Regions from separate parts of the Klebsiella quasipneumoniae subsp. quasipneumoniae genome, predicted to be linked through region 2. Evidence: predicted binding sites of a transcription regulator. Region 2 holds the regulator's gene; each other region holds the start of a gene.
The links. The regulator CRP, encoded in region 2, controls carbon source genes, mostly activating them, when cyclic AMP is high. The targets are predictions, from matches to a motif close to ATGTGANNNNNNTCACAT.
Positions count from the first base shown of each region.

Region 1 (7,447 bases), 800 kb from region 2:
CTGCCGACCATCGGAGTGGCGCTGGTGCTGTCGACGGTAACCATGATGTCGGTGCTGTCGGTACCGCTGATGATCGGCGTGGGGACGCCGACGATGCTGACCGTGGATATGGCGTTTCGCGTCAATTCCTATGGTGATTACGCGGTGGCGAATGCGCTTGGCGTGGTGTCGCTGGCGATCTGCGGCGCGCTGTCGTGGTTTTACCTGCGCCACAGCCTGCAGCAAAAAGGCGGTGAAGGATGAAAGCGCTGCACCTTGCTTCCTCTCCGTCATGGTGGGTAAGAGGACGCCGTAAAGTGAACGCCAGCCCGGTGCTGCAGACCCTGCTACTGCTGTTTATGCTGCTGGCGATGTTTGGCCCGCTTCTGAACCTGTTGATCTGGACCGTAGCGGAAAGCTGGTATTTTCCCCATTCGCTGCCCAGCCAGTGGGGCCTGAAGTACTGGTATCAGGTCTTCAATCCGTACAGCGATGTCTCCAGCTCGCTGTTAACCAGCGTACTGATCGCCCTGCTGTCGGTGGTGGTCTGTTTGCTGATTTCCGTTCCCGCCGGCTATGCGCTTTCCCGGCGGAAAATGCCGCTGCGGGTGCTGTTTATGCTGCTGTTTCTCCTCCCGCAGGCCTTTCCCAACCTGACGGTATACATGAATATTGCCCGTTTGTTTTACCAGTGGGGCTTGAACGGAACTATCGCGGGGGTGGTGCTGGTGCATAGCGTCCACGGTCTGATGTACTCGGTGTGGATCTGTGTGGCCGCGTTTTCAGCCATCGACCCGCTGCTGGCGCGGGCATCGCGTAACCTGGGCGCCGGACCGATGTATACCTTCTGGCACATCGTGCTGCCGCAGGCGGCGCCGGGGATCGTTGCCGCGAGCATCTTTGTTTTTCTGGAGTCGTTGGATGAGTTTACCGGCACCTTCTTCGTCGGGGCGCCGGATGTCACTACGCTGCCGCTGCTGCTCTATAACGCCAGCATGTCGGGTAACTATCAGGTCTCGTCGATTACCGCGCTGATTTTACTGGCGCCATCGCTGCTCTTTATGGTGGTGATCCATAAATTTATGCGTCCGGAGATGATGGCAAAACTGGGGAAATAAGGGCTGCAGAAAACGAAAAAGCTTCCCGGTGGGAAGCTTTTTAACCTCAGGTCATCATCATTGGCCATTCTGGCGGTGTCTGACTCATGACTTCAATCATCACATCTTTGATATTGCCCCAGATTTTGGCAATATCGAGCAGGGTGATGCCGAGCAAACCGGTGGCGAACCAGCAGGCGGCGGCAAGGCCGAGGCAGCTGCAGATCACCGCCAGACCGGCATAATCGCTTTTGCGAAGTTGGATATTCAGTGAACTGGCAAGAAACATCAGTACCGCGCTCACCAGGGGCCAGCGCAACAACACAACACTGGTAGTAATGGAAGCCATTAACCTGTCCTCAAAGAAAGTCGGGGAGCCATGGACGACCTGGCGCGACTGACGATGGCATAGCGCTCTGGTCTCAACTGGCGTACTAGAGAGTGATGAAACGCCATTTCTGTTTCATCAACTTGTGTGAACTATATCACACTTGGCGCTTTATTCACCAGTCAAAAAATGAGCTTTCGCTGCGCTTAATAACAATGTTATTAATGTGGATATTAGTAAGTAACCTCCGATGATCTTATTTTCATTCTCTTGCTAATGATTATTATTCTGCGGGTTTTATTACTTGTTCTTGTTTAATACACGGAGAAACCGAGTCAGAAGCGCGTCTATTCTTAATCTTGGCGGAATATCTTCCGAATACCTGATAAATAAGTATTATTCTTCCCTGTCAGTGGTAAAGCTGACGCCCGTGAGGGCTGGCGGAAATCGGCTGATGTCTATCGCAGTCGCGATTGCTAACGTGTTTGGGCTACCTTAATTAAGGCATATCGCATGGATGTAAGCGTAAATGGGTGACAGTACGCCGCATAAGGCGCTAAGGCTCATCGGAACGGGTTTGGTTATTTTATTGCCAGTGGTACTGGCATTGTGGTTTGCCCAGCTGCGGGCAAAAGCCGAAACCATTGATCAATTACACTCATTTTCGCAGCTGGCGCTGCAAAAAACGGAAATGGTCATCCGCGAAGCGGATCAGGCCCGGGCGAAAGCCAGCCAGTATCGCGGGGAGCTGTGCTCAGCGGACCATCAGCGTTATTTATTGCATATCGTTCGCGGCCTGCTGTATGTGGAAGATCTGATCTACGCTAACGGTCAGCGCTTTATCTGTTCAACGTCCGTTCATCAGCAAACCGGCTGGCGGATGCCGGCGGCCAATTACACCAAAAAGCCGGATGTCGCGATTTACTATTACCGGGACACGCCGTTTTATCCCGGCTTTGCCATGAATTATATGCAGAAGGGACCCTATGTGGTGGTGGTCAATCCCTTCTCGTTCAGCTCAGTGATCGCCAGCGATCGCGATTTAGCCTATGGCGTGTTCGATACCAAAACCAACCTCTTTTTCTCGGTTAGTAACAATGTCGAGCCCGCGGAGCTCCATGCGTTAATTCGCGAAGGCGATACCTTTTTTAATCAGAATGGCCGGGTGTATACGATAGCCCGCTCTGCTATCCGGCCGATCGCCGTCATTATGTCCACCTCGCGGGCCAGCTATTATCACAACTTTTGTGACCAGGCCAGCCTGACGCTGCCGCTGGGGATCATCTGCAGTATTTTACTGGTGCTGGTGTGGTCGCGCACCCGCCGTCAGTATCACTCGCCGCGCAATATGCTGCAGCGGGCTCTGAGCTGCCGCCAGCTGCGCCTGCACTACCAGCCGATTATCGATATTAAAAATAACCGCTGCGTCGGGGCGGAAGCGCTGCTGCGCTGGCCAGGGTTTGACGGTCCGGTGATGAACCCGGCGGAGTTTATTCCGCTGGCGGAAAATGAAGGCATGATTGCCCAGGTGACGGACTACGTGGTGGATGAGCTGTTTTACGAAATGGGAGAGTTTCTTGCCAGCCATCCGCAGCTGTACGTGGCGATCAATCTCTCTGCGTCGGACTTCCACTCGGCGCGGCTGATTTCACAGATCAGTGAGAAAGCGCGCAGCTATGCGGTCTGTATCGGGCAGATCAAAATCGAAGTAACCGAGCGGGGGTTTATCGACGTACCGAAGACCACGCCGGTGATTCAGGCGTTCCGCGAAGCGGGCTATGAAATTGCCATCGATGATTTCGGCACCGGCTATTCGAATCTGCATAATCTGCACGCCCTGAATGTCGATATCCTTAAAATCGATAAAACCTTCGTTGATACGTTGACCACCAACAACACCAGCCACCTGATTGCCGAACACATCATCGAGATGGCGCGCGGGTTGCGTCTAAAGACTATCGCGGAAGGCGTGGAGACGCCTGAGCAGGTAAGCTGGCTCTACAAGCGCGGCGTGCAGTATTGCCAGGGCTGGCTGTTTGCGAAAGCGATGCCGGCGCGGGAGTTTATGCAGTGGTTAGCCAATGCGCCCGCGCCCGTGAACGTGCCTCAGCCGTCGCGTCACGCGGAGATCTGATGGCGGTAGTCGCTGGGGGTGCGGTCGAACTCCCGGCGGAAGACTCGCGAGAAGGTTTGCTGCGAGACGTAGCCCAGATCCATGGCGATATCAAAGATCGGCCGCTGGGTGGTTCGCAACGCCTCCGCCGCCAGCAGCAGACGGCGCTGACGAATATAATCCCCCAGCGTCTGATGCATCACGGTGCGGAACATCCGCTGCAGGTACCACTTCGAGTATCCTGACTTTCTGGCGACTACATCAATGTTAAGTGGTTGATCGATATGTTCATCAATCCATTCAATCAGTGTTTGAATAATATCCTGATGGGACATAAAGCGGCCTCTCTCAATTCTCGATTCGTCGTTTTGTCTGCGGGCGAGTATAATTCCTCAAGTTAACTTGAGGTAAAGCGCTTTATGGAAAAGAAATCACCCCGCATCAAAATGCTGCTGACGCCCGGGGAAGTGGCAAAACGAACCGGCGTGGCGGTCTCGGCCCTCCATTTTTATGAGAGTAAAGGGCTGATCCACAGCCAGCGGAATGCCGGCAATCAGCGGCGCTACCGGCGCGATGTCCTGCGCGCGGTGGCGATTATCAAAATTGCGCAACGTATCGGCATCCCGCTGGCCACCATCGGCGACGCGTTTGGCGTGCTGCCGGAAGGGCACAATCTCAGCGCAAAAGAGTGGAAAATGCTGTCATCCCAGTGGCGCGAGGAGCTGGACCGGCGTATCCACACCCTGACGGCGCTGCGCGACCAGCTCGACGGCTGCATCGGCTGCGGCTGTTTATCGCGGCGCGACTGCCCGCTACGCAACCCGGGCGATAAACTGGGGGAAGAGGGGACCGGCGCCCGGCTGCTGGAGGAGGAGTGATAAAACTAAAGCGCCACAACTGGGCGCTTTAGTTGTTTTCCGGTCTTGGTCTTTCGCATTATCTCGTTGGTTCACGAGAGGGTTTCCCCCGACGTCGACGTCCCTCAGTATTGCGCAATCTGTTGATGGAGGTTCCGGTTTGCGTCGACACTTTAACTATGGCATCCGCCGCCGTTTTTTCCTCACTATTTTGCCGAAATTTTCCCGGCAATCCGCGCCTGTTCCTATAGTTAATTTGAACAAACCACGGGAGAGGCCCATGCTGACGGTACATCATCTTAATCAGTCACGATCGCAACGCGTACTGTGGGCGCTGGAGGAGCTACAGCTGCCTTATCAGATAGTCCGCTATCAGCGGGAAAAGTCGATGCTGGCGCCAGCGGCATTGAAGACAATCCACCCGCTGGGGAAATCGCCAGTGCTGGAAGACAACGGCTATGTGCTGGCGGAGTCCGGAGCGATCCTTGAGTATTTGCAGGAGAGCTGGGACAGCGATGGGCTGCTGAAGCCACAGGGCGCGGATGACAAACTGCAGTACCGCTTCTGGCTGCACTATGCCGAAGGCTCGCTGATGCCGCTGCTGTTAATGAAGCTGGTGTTCGCCAGCCTCGGCAAACCCCCGGTGCCCTTTGGCGTCCGCTCGCTGGGCTCGCTGCTGGGCAAAGGTATCCAGAAAGCGTGGCTCGATCCTCAGCTGGCCACCCATGCGCGGTTCATTGACGACCATCTTGCCACGCGGCCATGGTTTGCCGGCGATCGGCTGAGCATGGCCGATATCCAGATGAGCTTCCCGGTGATGGCGCTGCTGGCCCGCGGCGGCATGCATGATCTTCGCCATATTGAGGCCTGGCGACAGCGGGTGGAACAGCGCCCGGCCTGGCAGCGGGCTATCGAGCGCGGCGGCCCCTTCACCTTACCCGGCGCCTGAAGTATCAGCGGATCCGATGACGCGGCTAAATGAAAGCAACTCACTAAAAAATTGTTAGCGGATTGCGCATGGACGATAACGTTTGCGCATCGGCTGGTTATTTTCTGTTCGTCATAAGCGAAATTTAGCGAAATACGATAAACATCGGTTGAAAAGGGTTATCTAAAGGCCGGATAATCGTTTGCCTTTCTGTTTTACTCCCTCTTTTTTCTGCTAGCCGGGGGGAGTTGATAAGGTTGACACACCGTAGTGTATGCGCGGAGTTAAACGTTTGCTTTTTTGCGGCCCCCCTGGCGCTGCGATTCGGTACAAGGAGATCGCGTTTAACTGGCAGTGGAAGGTCCACCACGCATATCAACGAACAATAAAAATTTTCAGGGGAAGTTTTCTATGTCTACGCCTTCAGCGCGTACCGGCGGTTCATTAGACGCCTGGTTTAAAATTTCGGCGCGCGGTAGCACCGTGCGTCAGGAGATTGTTGCAGGTCTTACTACCTTTCTGGCAATGGTGTACTCCGTCATCGTGGTGCCGGGCATGCTCGGAAAAGCGGGCTTCCCGCCGGCCGCGGTGTTTGTTTCTACCTGTCTGGTGGCGGGCGTTGGCTCGCTGGCGATGGGATTATGGGCAAACCTGCCGATGGCCATCGGCTGCGCTATCTCGTTGACCGCTTTCACCGCCTTCAGCCTGGTGCTGGGGCAGCACATCAGTATTCCGGTGGCGCTCGGCGCGGTATTCCTGATGGGCGTCCTGTTTACGGTGATCTCGGCAACCGGCATCCGCAGCTGGATCTTGCGCAACCTGCCGCAGGGCGTGGCCCACGGTACCGGGATCGGGATCGGTCTGTTCCTGCTGCTGATTGCCGCCAATGGCGTTGGCCTGGTGATCAAAAACCCGCTGGACGGTCTGCCGGTGGCGTTGGGGAACTTTGACAGCTTCCCGGTGGTGATGTCGCTGATTGGCCTCGCGGTGATCATCGGTCTGGAAAAAATGAAGGTACCGGGCGGTATTCTGCTGACCATTATCGGCGTGTCGATTGTCGGCCTGATATTCGATCCTAACGTCCATTTCTCCGGGATTTTCGCCATGCCATCCCTGAGCGATGACCAGGGCAACTCGCTGATTGGCAGTCTGGATATCGTCGGCGCGCTGAATCCGGTCGTGCTGCCCAGCGTACTGGCCCTGGTGATGACGGCGGTCTTTGACGCCACCGGCACCATCCGCGCGGTGGCCGGTCAGGCGAACCTGCTGGACAAAGACGGACAGATCATCAACGGCGGTAAAGCGCTGACCACCGACTCCCTGAGCAGCGTCTTCTCAGGCTTAGTCGGGGCGGCGCCGGCGGCGGTGTATATCGAATCGGCGGCGGGTACGGCAGCCGGCGGTAAAACCGGCCTGACCGCGGTGACGGTAGGGGTCCTGTTCCTGCTGATCCTGTTCCTCTCTCCGCTCTCTTATCTGGTGCCGGCCTACGCGACCGCGCCGGCGCTGATGTACGTCGGCCTGCTGATGCTGAGCAACGTGGCGAAGATCGATTTCAATGACTTCGTTGACGCCATGGCTGGCCTGATCACCGCGGTGTTTATCGTGCTGACCTGCAACATCGTGACCGGCATCATGATCGGTTTCGCGACCCTGGTGATCGGCCGCCTGGTCTCCGGCGAGTGGCGTAAGCTGAACCTCGGCACGGTGATTATCGCGGTGGCGCTGGTGGTGTTCTACGCCGGCGGGTGGGCGATTTAAACCCTTTGTGCTCCTCACGGGCGGCTCAGGCCGCCCGTTTTATTTTTAAGCCACATCCTGTTTCCATTTGCGTTAATCTGGGTAGCGTATGATTCAAAGGCAAGACGCCTCACAGGTATAAAAGAAAACGCAGCAAACAGGGAACACATGGAAATATTCTTTACCATCCTCATCATGACCCTTGTGGTCTCACTCTCCGGGGTAGTGACGCGCGTACTGCCCTTTCAGGTTCCACTTCCACTGATGCAAATCGCCATTGGCGCGCTTCTGGCGTGGCCGACCTTTGGTTTGCATGTTGAATTTGATCCAGAGCTGTTTCTGGTCCTGTTTATCCCGCCGCTGTTGTTCGCCGACGGCTGGAAAACGCCAACTCGCGAATTCATT
Region 1 covers NZ_CP084876.1:4,960,725-4,968,171, reverse strand. Annotated here, with positions in the region: gene LGM20_RS23810 (ABC transporter permease) at 1-243, shown strand, start outside; gene LGM20_RS23805 (ABC transporter permease) at 240-1,097, shown strand; gene LGM20_RS23800 (YjcB family protein) at 1,144-1,425, opposite strand; gene LGM20_RS23795 (EAL domain-containing protein) at 1,934-3,538, shown strand; gene soxS (superoxide response transcriptional regulator SoxS) at 3,523-3,852, opposite strand; gene soxR (redox-sensitive transcriptional activator SoxR) at 3,937-4,395, shown strand; gene LGM20_RS23780 (glutathione S-transferase family protein) at 4,655-5,323, shown strand; gene LGM20_RS23775 (NCS2 family permease) at 5,714-7,063, shown strand; gene LGM20_RS23770 (Na+/H+ antiporter) at 7,211-7,447, shown strand, end outside.
Region 1: LGM20_RS23800 (YjcB family protein) is a predicted target of CRP. The motif match lies at 1,550-1,567, and genes of this name have one in related genera.

Region 2 (7,447 bases):
CCAGCCCGTGAGCGGCGAGATCGGCCTCGCCAAAGGCATCAAGCTCGGCTACTTCGCCCAGCATCAGCTGGAGTTCCTGCGCGCCGATGAGTCGCCGCTGCAGCACCTGGCGCGCCTGGCGCCGCAGGAGCTGGAGCAGAAGCTGCGCGATTATCTGGGCGGCTTTGGTTTCCAGGGGGATAAGGTCAGCGAAGAGACCCGCCGCTTCTCCGGTGGAGAAAAGGCGCGTCTGGTGCTGGCCCTGATCGTCTGGCAGCGCCCTAACCTGCTGCTGCTCGACGAACCGACCAACCATCTCGACCTCGATATGCGTCAGGCCTTAACCGAAGCGCTGATCGACTTTGAAGGGGCGCTGGTGGTCGTATCGCACGATCGCCACCTGATCCGCTCCACCACCGACGATCTGTACCTTGTCCACGATGGCAAAGTCGAACCGTTCGACGGCGATCTGGACGATTATCAGCAGTGGCTCAGCGACTCGCAAAAACAGGAGTCCCAGAGCGGCGACGCGCCAAAAGAGAGCGGCAACAGCGCGCAAGCGCGCAAAGACCAGAAGCGTCGCGAAGCGGAGCTGCGCAGCCAGACCCAACCGCTGCGCAAAGAGATCGCCCGTCTGGAGAAAGAGATGGACAAGCTCAACGCGCAGCTGGCCAGTGCGGAAGAGAAACTTGGCGACAGCGAACTCTACGACGCCTCGCGGAAAGCGGAACTGACTGAATGCCTGCAGCAGCAGGCCAGCGCGAAATCCGGGCTGGAAGAGTGCGAAATGGCCTGGCTGGAGGCTCAAGAGCAGCTGGAGCGCATGCTTCAGGAAGGCTAACGCCGCCTCATCATTCTGCCTGCGACGGCGCGGGCAGAATGGGTTTCTGCCATTCCCATGCTCAGGCCATCAATGACATCAATGGTTTGTTTTCGGTGTCACCGGGCGTCATTGGCCACAAGACCACATATTGGCTAACTCCCGCGCGCCCTGCGCGGTATAGTCATCATCACGTTTATTAATTATTCTGGTGCTATGGTTGAAATCATCCCCACAGACATGACGCCCCCCGAAAACGATTCGCGTGAGTTCCATCCCATGCGCGGCGTGGGCAATCGTCATCTGCAAACCATGCTGCCGCGGCTGATCCGCCGTAAATTGCGCTTTACCCCGCACTGGCAGCGCCTTGAGCTGCCGGACGGCGATTTTGTCGATCTCGCCTGGAGCGAAGACCCACACCAGGCGCGCCACAAGCCGCGCCTCGTCGTCTTTCATGGTCTGGAAGGGAGTCTGCACAGCCCGTATGCCCATGGCCTGATCCACGCGGCGATGCAGCGCGGCTGGCTGGGCGTGGTCATGCACTTTCGCGGCTGCAGCGGCGAACCTAACCGCAATCACCGCATCTATCACTCCGGCGAAACGGAAGATGGCACCTGGTTTCTCCACTGGCTGCAGCGCGAGTTTGGCCCCGCGCCGACCGCCGCCGTCGGCTATTCGCTGGGCGGCAACATGCTGGGCTGCCTGCTGGCAGAAGAAGGCGACCGCTGCCCGCTGGATGCGGCGGTGATCGTTTCCGCGCCTTTCATGCTGGAAGCCTGCAGCTATCATATGGATAAGGGCTTCTCGCGAGTTTATCAGCGCTATCTGCTCAATCTGTTAAAAGCCAACGCCTCACGTAAGCTGAAAGCGTATCCTGGCTCGCTGCCCGTCGATTTACGCCAGCTCAAAGGGATGCGCCGCATCCGGGAATTTGACGACATGATCACCGCCAAAATCCATGGTTTCGCCGATGCGCTGGATTATTACCGGCAATGCAGCGCCATGCCGCGGCTCAGCGATATCACTAAGCCGACGCTCATCATCCATGCGAAAGACGACCCGTTTATGGACCACCACTCCATTCCCCCGCAGGAGCAACTGCCGGCGAACGTTGAGTATCAATTGACTGAACAAGGCGGCCACGTCGGCTTCGTCGGCGGCACCCTGCGTAAACCGGAGATGTGGCTGGAAAGACGCATTCCCGACTGGTTAAACCGCTGGCTGGAGGTTCCCGTATGATTATTCCCTGGCAGGATCTGGATCCCGAAACGCTGGATAACCTGATTGAAAGCTTTGTGTTACGCGAAGGCACCGATTATGGTGAACATGAACGTTCACTTGCCGATAAAGTCGCCGATGTAAAACAGCAGCTGAAACGCGGAGAGGCGGTCCTCGTGTGGTCGGAACTGCATGAGACGGTCAATATTATGCCGCGCGCGCTGTTTAACGGCTAAGGCGACGACACTACATCGTTTAACCAGGGAGTTGTTATGTCTGCCAAACATCCGGTGATCGCCGTCACGGGCTCCAGCGGCGCGGGCACTACCACCACCAGCCTCGCCTTTCGCAAAATCTTCGCGCAGCTAAATCTGCACGCCGCGGAGGTGGAAGGCGACAGCTTTCATCGCTACACCCGCCCGGAAATGGACATGGCGATCCGCAAAGCGCGGGATCAGGGCAAACATATCAGCTACTTTGGCCCGGAGGCGAACGACTTCGGCCTGCTGGAGCAGACCTTTGTCGACTATGGCCGCCATGGCAAAGGCCAGTCGCGTAAATACCTGCACACCTATGACGAAGCCGTGCCGTGGAATCAGGTGCCGGGAACCTTCACCCCATGGCAGCCGCTGCCGGAGCCGACGGACGTGCTGTTCTATGAGGGGCTGCACGGCGGGGTTGTCACGCCGCAGCATGATGTCGCCAGCCATGTCGACCTGCTGGTCGGGGTCGTGCCTATCGTTAACCTGGAGTGGATCCAGAAACTCATTCGCGACACCAGCGAACGCGGCCACTCCCGGGAGGCGGTGATGGACTCCGTCGTCCGATCGATGGAAGATTACATTAACTTCATCACCCCGCAGTTTTCCCGCACCCACATCAACTTCCAGCGCGTGCCGACGGTGGACACCTCCAACCCGTTTGCCGCGAAAGCGATCCCCTCTCTGGACGAGAGCTTTGTGGTGATCCATTTCCGCAATCTGCAGAACATCGACTTCCCCTGGCTGCTGGCGATGCTACAGGGCTCGTTTATTTCGCACATGAACACCCTGGTGGTGCCGGGCGGTAAAATGGGGCTGGCGATGGAGCTTATTATGGCGCCGCTGGTCGAGCGTCTGATGGAAGGCCGAAAGATCGGCTAACAGAAAAAACCCCGGCCAGGCCGGGGTTGAGATCATTCACATCAGCAGGCGAAGACTACGCCTCGATCACTTCATAGGAGTGGGTGATCTTCACCGCTTTTTCCAGCATCAGCGCCACCGAGCAGTATTTCTCTGCCGACAGATCCACCGCACGGGAGACTGCGCCATCTTTCAGCGCCTTACCGGTGACGATAAAGTGCAGATTAATATGCGTGAACAGGCGCGGCGCCTCTTCCCGACGCTCAGAGGTCAGCTTCACTTCGCAGTTGGTCACGTCGTGACGACCTTTTTGCAAAATAGAGACCACATCGATCGCACTGCAACCGCCCGCCGCCATCAGCACCATCTCCATCGGGCTGGGCGCCTTATCTCCGGAGTTGCCATCCATCAGAATCTGGTGTCCTGACGCGGACTCCCCGATAAAGGTTAACCCTTCAACCCATTTCACACGCGCTTGCATAAAATTTAACTCCAGTATCGCAATATTCCTGTCAGATTACGCGCACATAACAATTCTCGCAACGGAAGGCGACCTGCGTCATGCTGAAGCGAGACACCAGGAGACATGCGGCGAAAGCTATGCTAAAACAGTCTGGATGCTACAGTAATACATTGATGTACTGCATGTATGCAGAGGAGTTCACATTACAGGCTGTCGAAAAATCATCAGCCAGCTTCCCAGGTATAGGGAAACAATACGATTGCATGCCCGGACGCCGTGTAGTGTCGGCGCCCGGAGATAGCTTATAACAGAGGATAACCGCGCATGGTGCTTGGCAAACCGCAAACAGACCCTACCCTTGAATGGTTCTTGTCTCATTGCCACATTCATAAGTACCCATCAAAGAGCACGCTGATCCACCAGGGTGAGAAAGCAGAAACGCTGTACTACATCGTTAAAGGCTCCGTGGCTGTACTCATCAAGGATGAAGAAGGTAAAGAGATGATCCTCTCCTACCTCAACCAGGGCGATTTCATCGGTGAATTAGGCCTGTTTGAAGAGGGTCAGGAGCGTAGCGCCTGGGTACGGGCGAAAACCGCATGTGAAGTGGCCGAGATCTCTTATAAGAAATTCCGTCAGCTGATCCAGGTGAACCCGGACATTCTGATGCGTCTCTCTTCGCAAATGGCTCGCCGTCTGCAGGTGACGTCTGAGAAAGTGGGCAACCTCGCCTTCCTCGACGTGACGGGCCGTATCGCCCAGACGCTGCTGAACCTGGCGAAGCAACCCGATGCCATGACCCACCCGGACGGTATGCAAATTAAAATTACCCGTCAGGAAATTGGTCAGATCGTCGGCTGCTCTCGTGAAACCGTTGGCCGTATTTTGAAAATGCTGGAAGATCAGAACCTGATTTCCGCCCACGGTAAAACTATCGTCGTCTACGGCACCCGTTAAGTTGCTAAGCGGCGTATTGCTCCTGCAGTACGCCGTTTTTGTTTTTCCCTCATGTGGCGCAGGCTGATTTACCACCCGGAAGTCAACTATGCACTGCGGCAAACGCTGGTGCTGTGTCTGCCTGTGGCCATCGGTCTTCTGCTCGGCCATCTCCAGCAGGGACTCCTGTTTTCCTTAGTTCCCGCCTGCTGCAACATCGCCGGTCTCGACACTCCGCATAAGCGCTTTTTTAAGCGTCTGATTATCGGCGGCTGTCTGTTTGCCGGATGCAGCCTGGTGGTGCAGCTGCTGCTCGCCCAGACCATACCTTTGCCGCTTATTCTCAGCGGCCTGGCGCTATTGCTCGGCGTCACCGCGGAAATCAGTTCGCTGCACGCGCGCCTGCTGCCCGCGTCGCTGATCGCCGCCATCTTTACCCTGAGCCTGGCGGGCAATATGCCCGTCTGGGAGCCGCTGCTGATCTACGCCTTCGGCACGCTATGGTACGGCGTGTTTAACTGGTTCTGGTTCTGGCTGTGGCGCGAACAGCCGCTGCGGGAGTCGCTCAGTCTGCTCTACCGGGAACTGGCCAATTATTGCGAAGCCAAATATAGCCTGTTGACCCAGCATACCGATCCCTCGACCGCCCTGCCGCCGCTGCTCATCCGCCAGCAGAAGGTGGTCGATTTAATCACCCAGTGCTATCAGCAGATGCATATGCTGGCCGCCAACCAACGTAACGACCACAAACGTCTTCTGCGAGCGTTCCAGATGGGGCTGGATCTACAGGAGCATATTTCGGTCAGCCTGCATCAGCCGGAAGAGGTGCAAAAGCTGGTTGAGCGCAGCCATGCCGAAGCGGTGATCCGCTGGAACGCGCAGACCGTCGCCGCCCGCCTGCGGGTGCTGGCGGATGACATGCTCTATCATCGTTTTCCGCAGCGTTTCCAGATGGATAAACAGATCGGCGCCCTGGAAAAGATCGCCCGCCAGCATCCGGATAACCCGGTCGGCCACTTCTGCGCCTGGCACTTCAGCCGCATCGCCCGGGTGCTGCATACCCAGCGCCCACTGTATGCCCGGGATCTGATGGCTGACAAAGAGCGTCGTTTACCGCTGTTTCCCGCGCTAAAGAACTATCTGTCGCTGAAGTCCCCCGCGCTGCGCAACGCCGCCCGCATCAGCGTGATGCTGAGCATCGCCAGCCTGATGGGCAACGCCCTGCATTTGCCGAAGCCCTACTGGATCCTGATGACCGTCCTCTTCGTGACACAGAATGGCTATGGCGCCACGCGGGTTCGTATTGTCCACCGGGCGGCGGGGACGCTCGCCGGCCTGATCATCGCCGGGCTGACCTTGCACTTTCACGTTCCGGAGAGCTATACCCTGAGCGGGATGCTGCTGATCACACTGCTCAGCTATCTGATCATCCGCAAACACTATGGCTGGGCGATGGTGGGGTTTACGGTGACGGCGGTATATACCCTGCAGCTTCTGACGCTCAACGGCGAACAGTTTATTATCGCCCGGCTGATCGACACGCTGATCGGCTGCCTGATCGCCTTCGGCGGGATGGTCTGGCTGTGGCCGCAGTGGCAGAGCGGCCTGCTGAAAAAAAACGCCCACGATGCGCTGGAGGCCGACCAGCAGGCGATTCGCCTGATCCTCAGCCCCGACCCCAAAGCGCCCGCGCTGGCCTACCAGCGCATGCGCGTCAATCAGGCGCACAACGCGCTCTACAACTCCCTGAATCAGGCGATGCAGGAGCCCGGGTTTAATACCCACTACCTGGAAGATATGAAGCTATGGGTGACGCACAGCCAGTTTATCGTCGAACACATCAACGCCATGACCACTTTGGCCCGGGAGCATACGATGCTCACCCCGGATCTTGCCCAGCGCTATCTCGAATCCTGTGAGATTGCCCTGCAGCGCTGTCAGCAGCGGCTGGACAGCGATGGTCCCGGCAGCGCAGGGGATGTCAATATTATGGAGTCACCGGAAAGCGAGGTGCCGATCGGTCCGTTAAGCACCCTGGAGCAGCATCTGCAACGCATTCTGGGCCATCTGAACACCATGCACACCATTTCGTCAGTGGCATGGCGTCAGCGGCCGCATCACGGCATCTGGCTGCGGAAGATCAGCCGTTAATCACCTTTGCCACGGCCTGGGCAAAGCGCGCCATCCCCTCGGCAATATCCTGCTCTTCGATGATCAGCGAGGGAACAAAACGCATCACGTCCGGCCCGGCGTTAAGCACCATGACGCCGGCTTCCGCAGCGGCATAGAGAAAATCACGCGCGCGGCCCTTGTGCTGCGGCTTGAGTTCGGCGCCAATCAGCAGGCCCATCCCGCGAATATCACTGAACAGATCAAACTCGGCATCCAGCTGCTGCAGGTGTTTGACGAACAGTTCGCGTTTGGCGTTCACGCCATCCAGCACCGCCGGGGTATTGATCAGATCGAAAGCGGCGTTGGCGACCGCGCAGGCCAGCGGGTTGCCGCCGTAGGTTGAGCCATGGGAACCCGCATGGAAGGCGCTGGCGATCTCGTGGGTAGTCAACATGGCGCTGACCGGGAAACCGCCGCCCAGCGCTTTGGCGCTGGTGAGAATATCCGGGGTTACGCCATAGTGCATATAGGCAAACAGCGATCCGGTACGCCCCATTCCGCACTGCACTTCATCAAAGACTAACAGCGCCTGGTGTTGATCGCACAGTTCGCGCAGCCCCTGCAGGAACGCCGGCGTCGCTGCCGTCACGCCGCCTTCGCCCTGAATCGGCTCCACCACCACCGCGCAGGTGTGGTCATCCATCACCGCTTTTACCGCCTGCAGGTCGTTGAAGGGAACATGGACAATATCCGCCGGTTTCGGGCCGAAACCATCGGAGTACTTCGGCTGCCCGCCGA
Region 2 covers NZ_CP084876.1:421,828-429,274, reverse strand. Annotated here, with positions in the region: gene LGM20_RS01970 (ABC transporter ATP-binding protein) at 1-820, shown strand, start outside; gene LGM20_RS01965 (hydrolase) at 1,079-2,038, shown strand; gene LGM20_RS01960 (YheU family protein) at 2,035-2,253, shown strand; gene LGM20_RS01955 (phosphoribulokinase) at 2,290-3,159, shown strand; gene LGM20_RS01950 (OsmC family protein) at 3,215-3,619, opposite strand; gene crp (cAMP-activated global transcriptional regulator CRP) at 3,926-4,558, shown strand; gene LGM20_RS01940 (YccS/YhfK family putative transporter) at 4,610-6,688, shown strand; gene argD (bifunctional acetylornithine/succinyldiaminopimelate transaminase) at 6,678-7,447, opposite strand, start outside.

Region 3 (7,447 bases), 2.2 Mb from region 2:
GCGCGCTGGTGGTGGAGTCGTTCGACAAGGGACAAATGGCGACGGTGAACGGTATGCGCGGATCCGCGGCGTGGATCGCCAGCTTCCTGTTCTCGTTATTAATCGGGGTGACCGCCGACAAAATTGGCTTCAACCCGCTGTTCATCGCCATGGGTTTCTTTGACCTGATTGGCGCCGTTTTCCTGGTGGCATTTATTGCTGAACGTCGCGCCAAGCGCGCCTGAGAGTGGATGTAAGATATGAAGACGTTGAAACACTGGAGTTTGCATCAACAGCTGGAGCATCACGTTGAACTGACGGTCGATGGCCAGCACACCCTGTGCCTGTACGTACTGGAAGAGAATCTATTCCGCGTGCTGCTGAAACGCCAGGGCCAGCTGGCGCTGGATCGCACCTGGAGCATCGCTCCGCAGCAGGATGTACCGTGGGAAGGCCGCGCCCGGGATGACCTCAGCGGTTTTAGTCTCCCGGCCTGGCAGCTGACCCAGGAGGACGATACGCTGACCATCGCCACCCGCCAGCTGCGCGTCACCGTCCACCAGCCGCTGTGGCTGGAGTGGAGCTATCGCGACGATGCCGGGGAATGGCAGCAGCTTGCCAACGACCGTCCCACCAGCGCCTATCTGGCCAATGCCCACGGCGACGGCGTCGCCCACTATCTGAGCCGCCGCAAAGACGAGCGTTTCTATGGCCTGGGCGAAAAGGCCGGCGACCTGCAGCGCACCGGTAAGCGTTATGAAATGCGCAACCTTGATGCCATGGGCTACAACGCCGCCAGCACCGACCCGCTGTATAAACATATTCCGTTCACCATCACGCAACGCAGCGACGTTAGCTATGGCCTGTTTTACGACAACCTGAGCAGCTGCTGGCTGGATTTGGGTAACGAAATCGACAACTATCATACCGCCTATCGCCGCTGGCAGGCGGAAGCTGGCGATATCGATTACTACCTGTTCACCGGTAAACAGGTGCTGGATGTGACCAAAGCCTTCGTCCGTCTGACCGGTAAAACCCTGTTCGGGCCCAAATGGAGCCTCGGCTACAGCGGCTCGACCATGCACTATACCGACGCGCCGGATGCGCAAAATCAGCTGATGAACTTCATCCGCCTGTGCGATGAGCACGCTATTCCGTGCGATTCGTTCCAGCTCTCTTCCGGCTATACCTCGATTAACGGCAAGCGCTACGTCTTTAACTGGAACCACGACAAGGTGCCGCAGCCGAAAGTGATGAGTCAGTCGTTCCACGACGCCGGGCTGAAGCTGGCCGCCAATATCAAACCCTGCCTGCTGCAGGACCATCCGCGCTATGGCGAGGTGGCGGAGCGCGGTCTCTTCGTGCGCGATTCGCAAACCGACGCTCCGGAGCGCTCCAGCTTCTGGGACGATGAAGGATCGCATCTCGACTTTACCAATCCGCAAACCGTGGCCTGGTGGCAGGAAGGGGTCACCAGCCAGCTGCTGGAGATGGGCATTGATTCGACCTGGAACGATAATAACGAGTATGAGGTGTGGGACGGCGAAGCGCGCTGCTACGGCTTTGGCCGCGAAATCGCCATCAAGCATATTCGCCCGGTGATGCCGCTGCTGATGATGCGCGCCTCGATGGAGGCCCAGCAGCGCTTTGCGCCGCAAAAGCGCCCGTATCTCATCTCCCGCTCCGGCTGCGCCGGGATGCAGCGCTACGTCCAGACCTGGAGCGGCGATAACCGCACCAACTGGGATACGCTGCGCTATAACATCCGCATGGGGCTGGGCATGAGCCTTTCCGGGCTGTTTAACGTCGGCCACGACGTCGGCGGTTTCTCCGGCGATAAACCTGAGCCGGAGCTGTTCGTGCGCTGGGTACAAAACGGCGTGATGCACCCGCGCTTTACTATTCATTCGTGGAATGACGACCAGACGGTCAACGAAGCCTGGATGTATCCGGCCGTCACCCCGGCCATTCGTTCCGCTATTGAGCTGCGCTACCGCCTGCTGCCCTATCTGTACACCCTGCTGTGGCAGGCGCATGCTGACGACGAGCCGATGCTGCGCCCGACCTTCCTCGATCATCAGCACGACGCGCAGACCTTCGCCGAATGCGATGACTTCCTGCTGGGCCGCGATCTGCTGGTGGCCAGCGTGGTCGAGCCTGGCGCCCGCCAGCGTGAGGTGTGGCTGCCGGATAATCAGGCCGGATGGTACGATTTCTACAGCCACCAGTGGTTCGCCGGCGGCCAGTGGGTCACCCTCGACGCGCCGCTGGAAACGCTGCCCCTGCTGGTGCGCGCCGGGGCCGGACTGCCGCTCAGCGAGCGCATCCGTCATGTTGCTGCGCAACAGGACGATCGCCGCGAACTGCAGCTGTTCCCGCTGAAAGGCGTCGGGACCACTTCGGGTCTGCTGTTTGAGGATGACGGCGAAAGCTGGGGCTATAAACAGGGCGATGCGCTGTGGCTGGAGTGGGAAATGGCGTGCGACAGCAGCACTATCAACCTGAAGGTCAACGCCCGCGGCAATTATCGCCCGGCGTGGAAAGCGCTGAAGCTGTCATTACCGGCGGGAGAAAAACGCAAACTGCTGGTGAATGGCGTCGAAGGAACGGAGTGGAGGCTCTGAGCATATGCCGGGCGGCGGCTTACGCCTCGCCCGGCCTGGATTTAATAATGTTCCCGGATGGCGCTACGCTAATCCGGGCTACAAACTGGTGGCCTCAAAATCCCCGGTGGCGCTACCGCTTACCGGGGCTACAGCACTGTGCGGTTTGGTAGCCCGGGTAACGGACAGTTTCAGTAACCATGGGTACAAGATAGAGCTCTTAAGCTCACAATGGCACGGACCGTAGGCCGGATAAGGCGCAGCCGCCATCCGGCGCGAAAGTGGCTCTTTACCCGCGGTTATTGCCCGGCGGCGCTACGCTTGCGCGGGCCTACAGATCACATGCCAGGCGTAGCCCGGGTAAGGCGTAGCCGCAACCCGGGTAACGAAGCGGGATTACTCGATACCTTTGCTGCGCAGGTAGTCTTCGTAGTTGCCGCTGAAGTCGATCACCCGTTCCGGGGTAATCTCCAGCACGCGGGTGGCCAGCGAGCTGACGAACTCACGGTCGTGGGAAACGAAGATCAGGGTGCCCTGATACATCTCCAGCGCCATGTTCAGCGATTCGATGGATTCCATATCCAGGTGGTTGGTCGGTTCATCCATTATCAGGATGTTTGGCTTCTGCATCATCAGCTTACCAAACAGCATGCGGCCCTTCTCACCACCGGACAATACTTTCGCCGGCTTCTTGATGTCATCCTGGCTAAACAGCAGTCGGCCAAGGATACTGCGCACCGCCTGCTCGTCGTCGCCTTCCTGTTTCCACTGGCTCATCCACTCGAAGACCGTCAGGTCGTTTTCGAACTCGTACTCATGATCCTGCGCGTAGTAGCCGAGTTGCGCATTTTCAGACCATTTCACGGTGCCGTTGTCCGGCTGCAGTTCACCCACCAGGGTTTTCAGCATCGTGGATTTACCCACGCCGTTGGCGCCCAGAATGGCAATCTTCTCGCCCACTTCCAGCAGCAGATTGACGTTTTTGAACAGCGGACCGTCTTCAAAGCCTTTGGTGAGGGCTTCCACTTCCAGCGCGTTACGGAACAGTTTCTTATCCTGCTCGAAGCGGATAAACGGGTTCTGACGGCTGGAGGCTTTAACCTCTTCCAGCTTGATATTGTCAATCTGACGCGCGCGCGAGGTGGCCTGACGCGATTTAGAGGCGTTGGCGCTGAAGCGGCTAACGAAGGACTGCAGGTCAGCAATCTGCGCTTTTTTCTTGGCGTTGTCCGCCAGCAGACGTTCACGCGCCTGGGTGGCCGCCGTCATGTATTCATCGTAGTTGCCCGGATAGACGCGCAGCTCGCCGTAGTCCAGATCCGCCATGTGGGTGCAAACCATGTTCAGGAAGTGACGGTCGTGCGAGATGATAATCATGGTGCTGTCGCGGTCGTTCAGCGTCTGCTCCAGCCAGCGAATGGTGTCGATGTCCAGGTTGTTGGTCGGTTCATCGAGCAGCAGAATGTCCGGGTTAGAGAACAGCGCCTGCGCCAGCAGGACGCGCAGCTTCCAGCCTGGGGCGACTTCGCTCATCGGGCCGTAATGTTGTTCAACCGGAATGCCCACGCCCAGCAGCAGTTCGCCCGCGCGCGCTTCAGCAGAGTAGCCATCCATTTCGCCATATTTCACTTCCAGGTCGGCCACTTTATAGCCATCTTCTTCGCTCATCTCGGCGAGCGAGTAGATGCGATCGCGCTCCTGCTTCACTTCCCACAGCTCGCCGTGGCCCATGATGACCGTATCCAGCACGGTGAACGCTTCAAAGGCGAACTGATCCTGACGCAGCTTACCGATGCGCTCGTTCGGGTCGAGAGAAACGTTGCCCAGCGTCGGTTCGAGATCGCCGCCGAGGATCTTCATAAAGGTCGATTTACCGCTGCCGTTGGCGCCGATCAGACCATAACGGTTGCCGCCGCCAAATTTAACGGAGATATTTTCGAACAGCGGCTTACTGCCAAACTGCATGGTAACGTTGCTGGATACTAGCACGGGGATATCCTGAAAAAAGAGTATGAGGGGTGTGATACAGCAGACATTATGCCAGTAAATGACGCACTTTTCACGGTCTGCGGTAAATTCCGCCGCGGCGCTTGTGCTAAGGTCTTTGTCAGATGCGCCAGAGACCTGCGCGCAAACCGTTATTCTGTACGTGATGATGAGGAGTCCCATGACCACCAGCCAACCGCGACATCCGGCCTTTTTATCCCTGCAGGGCGGCATTAATTTTCGCGACCTGGGCGGCCAGCGCGCCGCCGACGGACGCCGGGTACGCAGCGGCAAGCTGCTACGCTCCGGTGCGCTAAACCGGCTAACGGCAGAGGATCTCGACCACCTGGATACCCTGCCGCTCAGCCGGGTGCTCGACTACCGCGACCCCGGTGAAGTACAGCGCACGCCGGACAAACTGAGCCCGCTCACCCACTATCTCAACGCGCCGGCCAATCCGCCGATCGGCGAGGTCAACGCGAAGGTCACCGAGCTGAATGCCGCCACCCTTAATGCGCTCAACGGCGAGCAGTTTATGCTGCAACTCTATCGCCAGCTGCCGTTTAACAATCCGGCCTATCGCCAGCTCGCCGCATGGCTGGCGACCCCTTTCGACGGCGCCTTGCTGCAACACTGCGCGGTCGGTAAAGATCGCACCGGCGTCGGCTGCGCGTTAACCCTGTTCGCCGTCGGATGCGACAGCGAGACGGTGATGGAGGAGTATCTCCTTACCCATGGCATGCTGACGCAGGTGGAGGCCTGGATGCTGGAGATGCTCGGCAACGACCTGACGGCCCAGGGGCGCCAGAGCCTGGCGGCCATCCTGACGGTGAAAGAGTCCTATCTCGCCGCCGCGCTGTCGGCTATTCAGCAGCGCTATGGCAATGTCGACGCCTGGCTGGCGGAAGAGTACCAGCTTACCGCCCCGGTCCGCGCGGCGCTGCAGGCCCGGCTGCTGGAAGACTAACCCTCGTCGCCCCGAACGCCAGGGCGCGGCAGCCGAGGCGACAGGGAAAAAAATGTGATTTCGTACACATCTGATTTACCTGTTCAGCGGAATGCACATATAATGCGCTCCCATCTACTGTCTCAATCATTAACAAAGGCCTGTGTGGCGTTGATTTCGCACACGACATTAAAAACTATGAAATTATCTACACTCTTAGCGGCAGCCTTCGCCATCGTAGGCTTTTGCAATACAGCGTCTGCTGTCACCTATCCTTTGCCAACCGATGGCAGCCGTTTGGTTGGTCAGAACCAGGTCATCACCATTCCGGATGATAACAAGCAGCCGCTGGAATACTTCGCGGCGAAATATCAGATGGGGCTTTCCAACATGCTGGAAGCCAACCCGGGGGTGGATACCTATCTGCCGAAGGGCGGTAGCGTCCTGAACATCCCTCAGCAGCTGATCCTGCCGGATACCGTCCATGAAGGGATCATCATCAACAGCGCCGAAATGCGTCTGTACTACTACCCGAAAGGCACCAACACCGTGATTGTTCTGCCGATCGGTATCGGCCAGTTAGGCAAAGACACGCCAATCAACTGGACCACCAAAGTCGAACGTAAGAAGGCTGGCCCGACCTGGACGCCGACCGCCAAGATGCATGCGGAATACGCTGCCGCCGGCAACCCGCTGCCAGCCGTCGTACCGGCCGGTCCGGATAACCCGATGGGCCTGTACGCGCTGTATATCGGCCGTCTGTACGCCATCCACGGTACCAACGCTAACTTCGGTATCGGCCTGCGCGTGAGCCATGGCTGCGTACGTCTGCGCAACGATGACATCAAATTCCTGTTTGAGAACGTGCCGGTCGGCACCCGCGTGCAGTTTATCGATGAGCCGGTAAAAGCCACCACCGAGCCGGACGGCAGCCGTTACATCGAGGTTCACAACCCGCTGTCGACCACCGAAGCGCAGTTCCAGGGCGGCGAGATCGTGCCGATCACCCTGACTCAGCCGGTACAGGCGATCACCAGCCAGTCTGATGTCGATCAGAACGTGGTCGAGCAGGCTATCCAGAACCGCTCCGGTATGCCGGTGCGTCTGAACTAAGTTCTGCATGACAATAAAAACGGCGGGCCTGATGCCCGCCGTTTTTTTTATCGGTGTTGTGCCGGGCTGCGGCTGACGCCTTGCCTGGCGACTGAACCTGACAACACCCTGGCCCTGCTAAGCGCTGCGCCAACCGGGGCCCCCGGTCTAGCCGTTATTCACCAGAATAATCCCGCCATGGTCGTAGCGATAGTGGCAGTGGGCGTACTCCAGCGGCGTGCCGTCTTCCAGATAGATAACCTGCTCCACCTCCAGCACCGGATCGGTGGGCTCGCAGTGAAGATGCTGTTTATCCAGTTCATCCGGCTTCATCGCCCGCACCACGCGGTAAGATCCCATCAGCTTCAGCCCCAGCGTCTCCTGGATATAGCGAAACACCGAGCTTTCCAGATGGCTTTTATTGAGCCCCGGCACCAGCCCCACCGGCATGACCGTCAGATCCAGCGACACCGGTTCCCCGTTGAGCAACCGCAGGCGAACAAAGTCATACACCGGGGCATCGGCGTCGATCAGCAGCGAACTCTGCTCCTTGTCAGTGGGAAAACGCACCTCAAAGCGCACCACTTCGCTTTGTACCTCGCCAAGATGCTCCCAGGTTTTGGTGGCGCCGAAATAGTCGCTGCCTGGCAGCTCCCACTGCGACAGCTGAAGGAAATTTTTCCGCACAAAGGTGCCCTGCCCTTTGCGGGTATAGATCAGCCCTTCGACGATTAACTGGCGCATCGCCTGCTGGATGGTCATCCGGCTGGTGCTGAACTCTGCCGCCAGCGCAAACTGGTCAGGTAACGGCGCGCTGGCAGGATACTGCTGGCTGATGATC
Region 3 covers NZ_CP084876.1:3,574,890-3,582,336, forward strand. Annotated here, with positions in the region: gene LGM20_RS17270 (MFS transporter) at 1-224, shown strand, start outside; gene LGM20_RS17275 (glycoside hydrolase family 31 protein) at 240-2,603, shown strand; gene LGM20_RS17280 (ABC-F family ATPase) at 2,979-4,571, opposite strand; partial or broken gene LGM20_RS17285 (tyrosine-protein phosphatase) at 4,620-5,535, shown strand; gene ldtB (L,D-transpeptidase) at 5,713-6,627, shown strand; gene LGM20_RS17295 (GntR family transcriptional regulator) at 6,775-7,447, opposite strand, start outside.
Region 3: ldtB (L,D-transpeptidase) is a predicted target of CRP. The motif match lies at 5,588-5,605, and genes of this name have one in related genera.

Region 4 (7,447 bases), 1.0 Mb from region 2:
GCAACTAGCCCTTAGGAGGGGCTCGTTATATCCATTTAACTAAGGGGACAAGGCGGCACGAGTATAGCGTTTTTCGCCCGCCTGAGTAAGAGCTATACCGTCTGACTGCTTAAACCCTCGCCATTCTAAGCGCTTTTTTTATGCCCGGTCGGCATTTTTGGCTTTTGCAGCAGCCTGCGCGCGGGCTTCCGCTTTTCGCTTGTTGCTCATGTCGTTACGGATCTGCGCATGGCTCAGCAGTGCGAAGATGAAGGTCCCGCCGCAGATATTACCCGCCAGCGTCGGAAGGGCGAAAGGCCAGATGAAGTCGCTCCAGGGAAGGCTTCCGTTAAATACCAGATAGAGGATTTCCACCGAGCCCACCACGATATGGGTGGTATCCGCCAGGGCGATGAGCCAGGTCATCAGAATGATCACCACGATCTTGGCGGCGCCGGCAAGGGGAAACATCCAGACCATGGTGGCGACCAGCCAGCCGGAAATAATCGCATTGGCGAACATCTCCGTCGGGCTGTTTTTCATCACATCTTCGGCGATGCTGACGAAGGCCTGGCGGGTCGGCTCATCAAAAACAGGCATATAATTGAAGGCCCATGCGGCCACCGCGGTGCCGATGAGATTGCCCGCCAGCACCACAGACCATAGCCGCATGAGTAAACCGACGTTTCCGGGGGTGGGATTGTGCATCACCGGCAGTACGGCGGTGACCGTATTTTCCGTGAACAGCTGCTGGCGGGCCATAATTACGATAATAAAGCCGAAGGTATACCCGAGGTTCTCGAGTAAAAACCCTCCCGGGATCCCCTCCAGCTTGACGTGAAAAATCCCTTTCGCCAGCAGGGAGGCGCCCATCGACAGACCGGCTGCAATCGCCGACCACAGCAGGGCCAGCGCATCGCGCTCCATCTCTTTTTCCCCTTCCTGGCGAATATGTTCATGGATCGCCATCGCCCGAGAGGGAAGGCGATCTTCGTCAACTTCTATCTCTTCACCGCGCTGTTTTTCTTCACTTTCGACCTCGCGTTCGTCATCCGCAGGCTTTAATTTGTTATCGTCTGGTTCATCCATTTCACGGCCCTCGCTGACAATTTATCTAGTTAAAGCGTAGCGGCTTTCCCTGGCGACTGGCTGGGGATACTCTTAAATCGCAAAAATGGTTACGCCAGATTTTTATCGCTCCGCTAGAATAGGAGCCCCGCGATCTCGTTATTCCCAGGCTATGATCAAATCAACAACTTGGGTGATATAGACATCGTTCAACGTGCTGTTACAATCGCTCACATCTGTACGGGCGGAAACGTTGTCTTTCCGTCATGGATGGCAACTCGCGATAGCCATAAAAACCAGGGAGACATCTATGAATTATCGCCTGTCGGCGCTTGCGCTTGGCGCCACATTGCTGGTGGGATGTGCCAGTTCCAGCTCTGGCGATCGGCCGCAGGGGCGCTCAGACCCGTTAGAAGGGTTTAACCGCACGATGTTTGACTTCAACTTTAACGTGGTTGATCCTTACGTGCTTCGTCCCGTCGCGGTGGCATGGCGTGACTATGTTCCGCAGCCGGCGCGCAATGGCTTAAGCAACTTCACCAGCAACCTGGAAGAGCCGGCGGTGATGGTGAACTCCTTCCTGCAGGGCGACCCGTATAAAGGTATGGTCCACTTTACCCGCTTCTTCCTGAACACCATCCTCGGGATGGGGGGTCTGATCGATGTCGCCGGGATGGCTAATCCGCAGCTGCAGCGCGTTGAACCGCATCGTTTCGGCAGTACGCTCGGCCACTATGGCGTCGGCTATGGTCCGTATGTGCAACTGCCATTCTACGGCAGCTTTACCCTGCGTGACGAAGGCGGCGATATGGCCGATGGCCTCTATCCGGTGCTTTCCTGGCTGACCTGGCCGATGTCAATCGGCAAATGGGCGGTAGAAGGGATTGAGACGCGCGCTCAGCTGCTGGATTCCGACGGCCTGCTGCGTCAGTCTTCCGATCCTTACATTCTGGTGCGTGAGGCTTACTTCCAGCGTCATGACTTTATCGCCAACGGCGGTAAGCTGACCCCGGCGGACAATCCGAACGCCCAGGCCATTCAGGATGAACTGAAAGATATCGATTCACAGTAATCTGCGAATAAAAAAAGGGTGAACATAATGTTCACCCTTTTTTGTTGCGCGCTGCTTATCAGAAGCGGTAGTTGAAGTTGGCGCCGTACAGCCAGGCGGTCCCTTCGGAGCGGAAGGTATACGGGCCTTCCTTGATTTCCACATGCTGCCCGTGCATATAGGAAATCCCGACGTCAACCGACGCATCCTTGTTGAACGCGTAGGTGGTACCCGCGCTCAGCCACAGGCGATCCTGGTCCGGAATGGAAATGGAGCGATTGTTGGCCGGTACCGGGCTGTCGTCGAAGGCGATACCGGTGCGGAAGGTCCAGTTATCGTCGTAATAATAGGTCGTCCCCAGCGCTACGCGGTAGGCGTCCTTAAAGCCTTCCTCTTTATAGAACAGCGTCTGGCCGTTGCTGCCGGTGGCTTTCAGCTCCTGGAACTGGCTCCAGCTGGTGTAGGTCAGACTATAGTGGACCGCCCACTGCGGCGCCACGCGGTTATAGCCCGACAGTTCCCACATTTCCGGCAGGTTAAGGGTCAGTGAACCGTCGGTGGTCTGGCCGTTAGTACCCGCCGGCAGACCGAAGTTGCCAAGGATCTGGTTATAGGCCGCTGGCAGACTGCTGCGATAGTTACCGTCGAAATCGATCTTGACCTCGGAACGGTAGGTTAAACCGTAGCGGTTGTTCTTATCCAGCTCATAGAGGATACCGGCGTTCCAGCCAAAGCCCCACGCATTGCCGTTAAGATGGGCGATCTGCGTGTCGGCTGGGATCTTCGCCACCTGGCCTGCCAGCGCCGGCGGCAGCGCGCCAGAGCCAGCGACAATCTGGCCCAGATCGCCTGCATAGCGCTCGATCTTCGCCTTAGCGTAGACCGCATCGAAACCTAAGCCAAAGCTCCAGTTGCTGTCGAGGCGATAGGCGCCGCTCAGGTTGAAGTTAGCCGTAGTCAGGTCGGTTTTACCGCCCATGCTGCCGGCCGCATAATCATCGTTATACTCTGTTGCCAGGCCGTAGTTGGAGGTGATGGACGCCCCCCAGCCGAACTGATCGTTAATCGGCGCGACAAAGTGGAAGTTGGGTACCCACGCCGTCGGGGCGATATTGTCCGCATTCAGGCTTTTGCCGGTGGGGGAAGTCCCGGAGACATTGACGCCCGGGTCGACAAAAACGGCGCCCGCCGACATAGTCGGACGGTCAAACATCATAATTAATGCCGGGTTACGACTGGCATTGCCTGCATCGTCTGCGATAGCCCCTTCACCGGAATAGGCCCGACCCAGCCCTGATGAAGAGAATTCGTTGAGCTGGAAGCCTGCTGACCAGGCCTGGGTGGAAACAAGTGCGACAGCCACTGCAAGGGCAGATTGGGTAAAGCGGGTTTTCTGGCTCATGCCCATAACCTCATTGAGTTATTTTTTTTTAAACTATGTTACATGCCGTAACAGAAGCGCGGAAGTGTAGGGTCTGCGGTACAACAGAGAAATCAGACCAGTGCGCTGAGTATAGGTCTGACCAGATGAGTTGTTGCAAGTTTGTTTATGAAGTTTTTCAATTGTGATAACAGAAACGCGATCCAGCTGGCAAAATTGTCGGGGGGAAGGCGACGGAGAAAAGGTGATTTTTGTTTTAGATCATTTTTAAGTGTGATTTCTGTCACTTAACGCCGTGATAGCGATTCTCGGCTGGAGGCAAACCGGAGGGCGGGCGTAAAATAGGCACATTAATTGTCTGGCACCGCAGGTGCATATCCAGAGGAAATCTACGATGAGTAAATGTAGCGCTGATGAAACCCCGGTTTGCTGCTGTATGGATGTTGGGACCATTGTCGACAACACCGACTGCACCGCCTCATACAGCCGCGTATTCGCCAACCGTGCGGAAGCAGAGCAAATGCTCGCCGCGCTGAGCGAAAAAGCCCGCAGTGTGGAATCTGAACCGTGCAAAATTAATCCCGTCTTCGCCGACGTTGACGGCGGCGTAAAGCTGGATATCGATTTTGTGTTTAGCTGTGAAGCCGAATCCCTCATCTTCCAGCTGGGTCTGCGTTAATCCCTCCGCTTAGCGCCCCGTGAACGGGGCGTTATCTTTTCTGTTCAATGTGTTTTGGCTCGCAATTTTTCGCTTCCCCGATTGGCTTAATGTAAAAAATTAGTTAACAATGTTATCAGGTCAGACCACTTGGTTGTCTTGGTTAACAGGGGAGAGTTATGAGTCAGGCATTACCGCTTATCACCCGTCAGGGCGATCGCATTGCCATTGTCACAGGGTTACGCACGCCGTTTGCGCGTCAGGCGACGGCATTTCATGGCGTTCCTGCCGTTGATTTAGGAAAAATGGTGGTTGGCGAAATGCTGGCGCGCAGCGATATTCCTGTGGAAGCCATTGAACAGCTGGTCTTCGGTCAGGTCGTGCAGATGCCGGAGGCGCCGAATATCGCCCGGGAAATTGTGCTCGGTACCGGAATGAGCGTGCACACCGACGCCTACAGCGTCAGTCGCGCCTGCGCCACCAGCTTCCAGGCCGTGGCGAATGTCGCTGAAAGCCTGATGGCCGGCACCATCCGCGCCGGTATCGCCGGCGGTGCCGATTCCTCCTCTGTGCTGCCTGTCGGCGTCAGCAAAACGCTGGCCCGCGCGCTGGTCGATGCGAACAAAGCCCGCACGCTGAGCCAGAAACTAAAGCTGTTTTCCCGCCTGCGGCCGCGCGACCTGCTGCCGGTTCCCCCGGCGGTGGCGGAATATTCAACCGGCTTACGGATGGGCGATACCGCCGAACAGATGGCGAAAAGCTGGGGGATAAGCCGGGAACAACAGGATGCGCTGGCGCATCGATCACACCAGCTGGCGGCTAAAGCCTGGGAAGAGGGAAAGCTGTCCGCGGAGGTGATGACCGCCTATGCGCCCCCCTTCCGCGAGCCGCTGGAGCAGGACAACAACATCCGTAAAAATTCAACCCTCGCAGATTACCAAAAGTTACGCCCGGCCTTCGACCGTAAACATGGCACCGTTACCGCCGCCAACAGCACGCCGCTGACGGATGGCGCGGCGGCGGTGATCCTGATGACCGAGTCGCGGGCCAAAGAGCTGGGTCTGACGCCGCTGGGTTATCTGCGCAGCTATGCCTTTACCGCCATCGACGTCTGGCAGGATATGCTGCTGGGGCCCGCATGGTCCACGCCGCTGGCGCTGGAGCGCGCTGGCCTGACGCTGGCAGATCTCACGCTTATCGATATGCACGAAGCTTTCGCCGCGCAGACGCTGGCCAATCTTCAGTGCCTGGCAAGCGACCGCTTTGCCCGCGAGGTGCTGGGGCGTGCGCAAGCCACCGGTGAGGTGGATGAGAGTAAATTTAACGTCCTCGGCGGCTCTATCGCCTACGGTCATCCCTTTGCCGCCACCGGCGCGCGGATGATCACCCAGACGCTGCATGAGCTGCGGCGACGGGGAGGGGGATTTGGTCTGGTGACGGCCTGCGCGGCAGGCGGTCTGGGCGCGGCGATGATTGTGGAGGCTGAATAATGGATACGGTTTCCGCTTTTAAGCTTGAAGTCCGTGCGGACAACATCGCGGTGATTACCATCGATGCCCCGGGTGAAAAAATGAATACCCTGAAGGCCGAGTTCGGCAATCAGGTGCGGGGACTGATACGCCAGATACGCGACGATAAGTCGGTGCGCGGCGTGGTATTTATCTCCGCCAAAGCCGATAACTTTATCGCCGGCGCAGATATCAACATGATTGCCCGCTGCCGCAGCGCGCAGGAGGCGGAAGCGCTGGCCCGCCAGGGGCAGCAGATTATGGCCGAGATCCATGGCTTGTCGATTCCGGTCATTGCCGCCATCCATGGCGCTTGTCTGGGCGGCGGACTGGAGCTGGCGCTGGCCTGCCATGGCCGCATTTGTAGCGATGACGAAAAAACCCGACTCGGGTTGCCGGAGGTACAGCTTGGCCTGCTGCCGGGTTCCGGCGGGACGCAGCGTTTACCGCGGCTGATCGGCGTCAGTACGGCGCTGGATATGATGCTCACCGGCAGGCAGTTACGGCCGCGCCAGGCGCTGAAGGCCGGTCTGGTGGACGAGGTGGTGCCGCAGACAATTTTACTGCAGACGGCGGTGGAGCTGGCGCTGAAGGGGCGCCCGGCCAGCCGCGAGGTGCCTGTTCGCGAACGCGTGCTGGCGGGCCCCCTGGGTCGCCATCTGTTATTCCAGTACGTCGGCAAGCAAACGCAGCGCAAGACCCAGGGCAACTACCCGGCGGTGAAGCGAATTTTGCAGGTCGTCGAGAATGGTCTGGCCCATGGCTGCAGCAGCGGTTACGCCGAAGAGGCCCGCGCGTTTGGCGAACTGGCGATGACCCCGCAGTCGCAGGCGCTGCGATCGATCTTCTTTGCCAGTACCGATCTGAAAAAAGACCGTGGCGCCGAGGCGGAACCCGCTCCGCTGAGAAGCGTTGCCGTCCTGGGCGGCGGCCTGATGGGCGGGGGGATCGCCTATGTGACTGCCTGTAAAGGCGGACTGCCGGTGCGAATCAAAGATATTCAGCCGGGCGGGATCAACCACGCCTTAAAGTACAGCTGGGATCTGCTGAACAAACAGGTTCGCCAGCGTCGACTGCGCCCCAGCGAGCGCGATCGTCAACTGGCGCTGATCACAGGCACTACCGACTATCAGGGCTTTACCCATCGCGACGTGGTGATTGAGGCGGTATTCGAGGACCTGGCGCTGAAACAGCGGATGGTCAGTGAAGTGGAGCAAAACGGCGGGCCGCAGACTATCTTTGCCTCGAATACTTCGTCGTTACCGATAGGCGATATAGCCGCCCATGCCAGCCACCCTGAGCGGGTGATCGGCCTGCACTTTTTCAGTCCGGTGGAGAAAATGCCGCTGGTTGAGGTGATCCCGCATAAAGGAACCGATCCGCAGACCATCGCCACGGTGGTGCAACTGGCTAAACGTCAGGGGAAAACGCCGATCGTGGTGGCGGACAAAGCGGGCTTCTATGTAAACCGCATCCTCGCGCCGTATATAAATGAAGCGATGCGCCTGCTGGTGGAGGGAGAACCGGTTGAGGTGATTGATAAGGCGCTGGTGAAATTCGGTTTCCCGGTGGGACCGGTTCAACTGCTGGATGAAGTGGGTATTGATACCAGCACCAAAATTATTCCCGTGCTGGAGAATGCCTTTGGAGAGCGTTTCAGCCCGCCTGCAAACATCATTGACGCGATTTTGAAGGACGATCGCAAAGGTAGAAAAAATAATCGTGGTTTCTATCTTTATGAGACAAAAGGGCGTAAAAGCAAAAAACGGCCCGACCCGGCAGTCTATCCGCTGCTGGGCATC
Region 4 covers NZ_CP084876.1:1,451,460-1,458,906, forward strand. Annotated here, with positions in the region: tRNA gene LGM20_RS07180 (tRNA-Arg) at 1-49, opposite strand, end outside; gene LGM20_RS07185 (formate/nitrite transporter family protein) at 139-1,068, opposite strand; gene mlaA (phospholipid-binding lipoprotein MlaA) at 1,358-2,119, shown strand; gene fadL (long-chain fatty acid transporter FadL) at 2,178-3,500, opposite strand; gene LGM20_RS07200 (YfcZ/YiiS family protein) at 3,874-4,158, shown strand; gene fadI (acetyl-CoA C-acyltransferase FadI) at 4,317-5,627, shown strand; gene fadJ (fatty acid oxidation complex subunit alpha FadJ) at 5,627-7,447, shown strand, end outside.
Region 4: LGM20_RS07200 (YfcZ/YiiS family protein) is a predicted target of CRP. The motif match lies at 3,751-3,768, and genes of this name have one in related genera.